2 regions of the Dechloromonas sp. HYN0024 genome follow, and region 2 is predicted to be linked to the other one. Evidence: predicted binding sites of a transcription regulator. Region 2 holds the regulator's gene; the other holds the start of a gene.
What was found. The regulator LexA, encoded in region 2, represses DNA repair genes until DNA is damaged. The targets are predictions, from matches to a motif close to ACTGTATNTANATACAGT.

Region 1 (2,394 bases), 1.6 Mb from region 2:
TGCACGGGGGCTTCGGTGGCCGGGTGAAAAAGCCCCAGATCCATGGCGTGCAGCAACAGTCGATCGGCCAGCGCCGTTGCCTCGCCGCCATAGAGGTCGTCGCCGAGAATCGGATGGCCGAGCGAGGCCAGATGTACCCGCAGTTGGTGCGAGCGTCCGGTCACTGGCTCCAGTTCGACGCGTGTCGTATTGGCGACGGGGTCGCGGCTGATCACACGAAAGCGGGTCAGGGAAGGCTTTCCGATCTCGAAATCGACCTTTTGCCGGGGGCGGTTTGGCCAGTCGCAAATGAGCGGCAGCTCAACCTCGCCCCTATCGTCGGCCATCAGCCCGGCGACGACGGCAAGGTAACGCTTGTCGATCTGGCGTTCCCGGAAAAACCTTGAAAGCCGCCTGTGCATTTCGGCACCACGCGCCAGGACCAGCAGGCCCGAGGTCGACATATCCAGGCGATGGGCAATCAGGGCATCGGGAAATCTCGCCTGAACGCGGGACGCGAGGCAGTCGTCCATGCCCTCCCCGCGTCCAGGGACAGAGAGCAGACCGGACGGCTTGTCGACGACGATGATGTCGGTGTCGACATGAATCAGCGTCAGCCCAAGGTTGGGGGGCGGCAGATAGGCAGTCAAAATGGCTTTGCCCGAATGCTGCAGGTGCTGTCGGTGAACGCGGTGCTGTCGCGAAACCAGGCGGCGCCCGGCGAGCTTTGGGCGCAGACGCGATGTTCGGTCTGCTGGCTGGCCCACCAGTACCAGAGGGCCGGCTTGGTCCAGCCCGAAGGGGCAAGGATGGTCAGGGCGATACCCAGCAGCAGCTGGCGATGCCTTGATTTGCATGCAGAATTTTCTTGCCAAGCGGCCATGGTAAATGTACTGTATTTATACACAGTATCTAATTAAAGACGGAGCGGGCTGGGAATATACCTCGTCCTTTCCGTGTGATCACTGAAATTGATGGCGACCGATTGCCTTTGCGAAGCAGTCAGCTAGTCGATCAAGCTCAGCAATTTCTATTCCATCTTTGGCCCCTGTGCCATAATCCGCTCAAATTTCCGAGGTAACCCCATGGACGACAACAAGGCAAAGGCGCTCGCCGCAGCGCTGCAACAGATCGAAAAGCAATTCGGCAAAGGCTCCATCATGAAGATGGGCGATGCCGAAATCGACGAAGGCATTCAGGTGGTGTCTACCGGCTCGCTCGGTCTGGACATTGCTCTTGGTGTCGGTGGTCTGCCGCGTGGCCGTGTCGTCGAAATCTACGGTCCGGAATCCTCGGGCAAGACCACGCTGTGCCTGCAGGTCGTTGCCGAAATGCAGAAACTCGGTGGCGTCGCCGCCTTCATCGACGCCGAACACGCGCTCGATCCGCAATATGCCCAGAAGCTCGGCGTCAGTGTCGGCGATCTGCTCATCTCGCAGCCCGACACCGGCGAACAGGCGCTTGAGATCGCCGATATGCTGGTTCGCTCCGGCTCTGTGGACATCATTGTCATCGACTCGGTGGCTGCCCTTACGCCGCGTGCCGAAATCGAAGGCGAAATGGGCGACCAGATGGTTGGTCTGCATGCCCGCCTGATGAGCCAGGCTCTGCGCAAGCTGACCGCCAACATCAAGAAGACGAATACCCTGGTCATCTTCATCAACCAGATCCGAATGAAGATCGGTGTCATGTTCGGCTCGCCGGAAACCACTACCGGCGGCAATGCGCTCAAGTTTTACGCGTCTGTCCGTCTTGATATCCGCCGTATCGGCGCGATCAAGAAGGGCGATGAAGTGATCGGCAGCGAAACCAAGGTCAAGGTCGTCAAGAACAAGGTCGCCCCACCCTTCCGTGAAGCCATTTTCGACATCCTTTACGGAGAAGGCATTTCGCGTCAGGGTGAAGTCGTCGAAATGGGCGTTGCCCACAAGTTGGTCGAGAAGTCGGGTGCTTGGTATTCCTACAAGGGCGAAAAAATCGGCCAGGGCAAGGACAATTCCCGCGAATTCCTGAAATCGCACCCGGAAATCGCCCAGGAAATCGAAGCGAAGATTCGTGAGGCGGCCAGTACCACCGTCATCAAGCCGACCAAGGCTGCTGCCGCTGATGCCTGACCTCCGCGTCCGTGCCCTGCAATTGCTGACCCGGCGTGATTACAGCCGGGCCGGCTTGCAGGCCAAGTTGGCGCCGCACGCCGAATCCGAAGAAGAACTTACGGGTGTTCTTGACACCCTGCAGGCCGAGCGCCTGCTTTCCGATTGCCGTTATGCCACCCAGCGGGTGGCTGCCCGCGGCCGGCGCTACGGCGATGCCCGCCTGCGTCAGGAACTGCGCCAGCAAGGCGTAAGCGATACCGACATCGCGGCGGCGCTCCCCGAGGCTGGCGACGAAGCCGAGCGCTGTCGGGTTATATGG
Region 2 (2,394 bases):
AGCGCCTGCCCGGCACCGCCTGGCGTCGTCATCCGCTGGCTTTTCTGGTCGAAGTGGCCGACGACACCTGCTACCTCATCGTCGACCTTGAAGATGCCGCCCGCCTCGGTTTCGTGCCCTACAAGGACGCCGAATGCCTGCTTGCCGATCTCGCCGGCAATACGGTCAATGGTGGCCGACTGGATCGTCTGCACGACCCCAAGGAGCGTCTCGAATACCTGCGCGCCAAGGCTATCGGCTGCCTGCTCGAAAGTGCCGCAGCAGTCTTTCTGGAAAACGAGGATGCCATCCTGAGCGGCCGGTTTGATGACGAACTGCTCGAAAGCTCGCCCATCGCCCATCCCCTGCAGGCTATTCTCAAGCTGGCCAAGGAAACCATCTACACCGCCCGTCCGGCACTGGAGATCGAAACCGCCGGCTTTGAGGTCCTTGGGGCCTTGCTCGGCCTGTTCACCAATGCCGTTGAGGCGAGGGCGGGGCACGCCCGCTTCACGACGCGCGAGCGCATGTTGCTCAATCTGCTGCCAACACAGTTCCTTGGCCATGATGGTGAGCCCGATGCTGATCCTTATATTCGCCTCCTTCAGGTCGCCGATTTCGTCGCCGGGATGACGGATTCCTACGCTGTCGACATGTACCGCAAGCTGAAGGGTTTTGATCTGCCGACCTGATTTTTTGCTTGCCAAAAATCAGTTACTGTACAAAAATACAGTCATTGGTTTTTAGCAGAGGCCGGCCATGAAACTCACGCCACGTCAGCAGGAAATTCTCGACTTCATCAAAAGCACGCTGGAAGTCCTCGGCGCGCCGCCGACGCGCATGGAAATCTCCAGCGCCTTCGGCTTTGCCTCACCCAATGCAGCCGAAGACCACCTCAAGGCGCTCGCCAAGAAGGGCGCCATCGTCCTCGAACCCGGTTCGGCGCGCGGCATACGGCTCGTCGAGCAACTCGGCCTGCCGCTGATCGGCAGCGTCGCCGCTGGCTCGCCCATCCTCGCCGTCGAAAACGTCCAGGGCCGTTATGCCTTCGATGCCAGCATGTTTTCACCGAAGGCCGATTTCCTGCTCAAGGTGCGCGGACTGTCGATGATCGATATCGGCATGTTCGATGGCGACCTGCTGGCTGTACACAAGACCAATCAGGCGCGCGATGGCCAGATTGTCGTTGCCCGCATCGATGAAGAAGTGACGGTCAAGCGTCTGGAGCGGGCCAATGGCCAGATCAGACTGATTGCCGAAAACCCCGATTTTCAGCCGATCATCGTCAACCCGGAAGAGGTCGAATTTGCCATCGAAGGCATCGCCGTCGGCCTGATCCGCGGAGCCGTTTCCAAGCTGTCATGACCACCCAGCCGATGCCGGTTGCCTTGGCAGATGTGCTGGCCCGGGGCGATGTCTGGCGCGGCGACGCGGTGGCATCCCTGCCGGAAAGCACGATCCCGAGCGGTTACCCTGAACTCGATGCCGAATTGCCGGGTGGTGGCTGGCCACGGGGCAGCCTGACCGAAATTCTTGTCGACCGGGGCGGCGTAGGCGAAATCAGCCTGCTCTTGCCAGCCCTTGCTCGATTGTCTGCCGAGGGAGGCTGGCTGGCGTTGGTGGCGCCGCCCTGGTTGCCGCATGCCCCGGCCTGGGCGGCAGCTGGCCTGGCCCTCGAGCGACTGGTCATCATCAAGGCCGGTCAGCGGGTTGGCTGGTGTATCGAACAATTGCTCGCCTGTGGCGGTTTTGCCGGCGTTCTGGCCTGGCCGGAAGCCAATATCGATGCCCGGACACTGCGTCGTCTGCAGGTTGCCGCCGAGGGGCTATCGGCTTTTGCCTGTTTGTGGCGGCCGACGGCCGCTGCCGGCGCGCCATCATCCGCCCCGTTGCGCCTTGCGCTGGCGGCTGGCGGCAGCAGCCTGTCGGTGCGCATCATCAAACGGCGCGGCCGGCCGGTTTCCCGGCCGCTCGCCTTGTCCATTCCTCGTCCCCTTCCTCTTGCCGGGAGAAATTCGCGTGCTGTGGCTGGCCCTGAACTTTCCCTTGTTGCCGCTCGAGGCCTTGCCGCTACATCAGTCGCCTAGCGCAGTCGTCGTTCGCGGGCGGGTGTGGGTTGCCGATGGCGATGCCGTGGCAGCCGGGGTTGGTCCGGGTCAAAAGCTGTCGACGGCGCTCGGCCTGCATCCCGGTCTGAACGTCTTTGACCGCTGTGAAGCTCACGAAAAAACAGCACTGGAGAATCTCGCCTGCTGGGCCGGGTGTTTCACCCCAACGATCAGTCTGGTCGCTCCGGATACATTGCTGCTCGAAATCGGTGGTTGTCTGCGTCTGTTTGGCGGAGTCGAAGCAATCGTCGCGGCGGCCCTGGCCGGCTGTGCCACGCAGTCCTACGCAAGTCGCTGGGCCGTTGCG

Region 1: a site for LexA is predicted at 872-889, ahead of recA (recombinase RecA). Genes of this name have one in related genera too.

The regions. Positions count from the first base shown of each region.
Region 1 covers NZ_CP031842.1:3,206,649-3,209,042, reverse strand. The annotation lists gene HYN24_RS15480 (RluA family pseudouridine synthase) at 1-632, opposite strand, end outside; gene HYN24_RS16235 (hypothetical protein) at 626-862, opposite strand; gene recA (recombinase RecA) at 1,065-2,093, shown strand; gene recX (recombination regulator RecX) at 2,086-2,394, shown strand, end outside.
Region 2 covers NZ_CP031842.1:1,566,308-1,568,701, reverse strand. The annotation lists gene HYN24_RS07500 (deoxyguanosinetriphosphate triphosphohydrolase) at 1-671, shown strand, start outside; gene lexA (transcriptional repressor LexA) at 739-1,344, shown strand; gene imuA (translesion DNA synthesis-associated protein ImuA) at 1,341-2,066, shown strand; gene HYN24_RS07485 (DNA polymerase Y family protein) at 1,999-2,394, shown strand, end outside.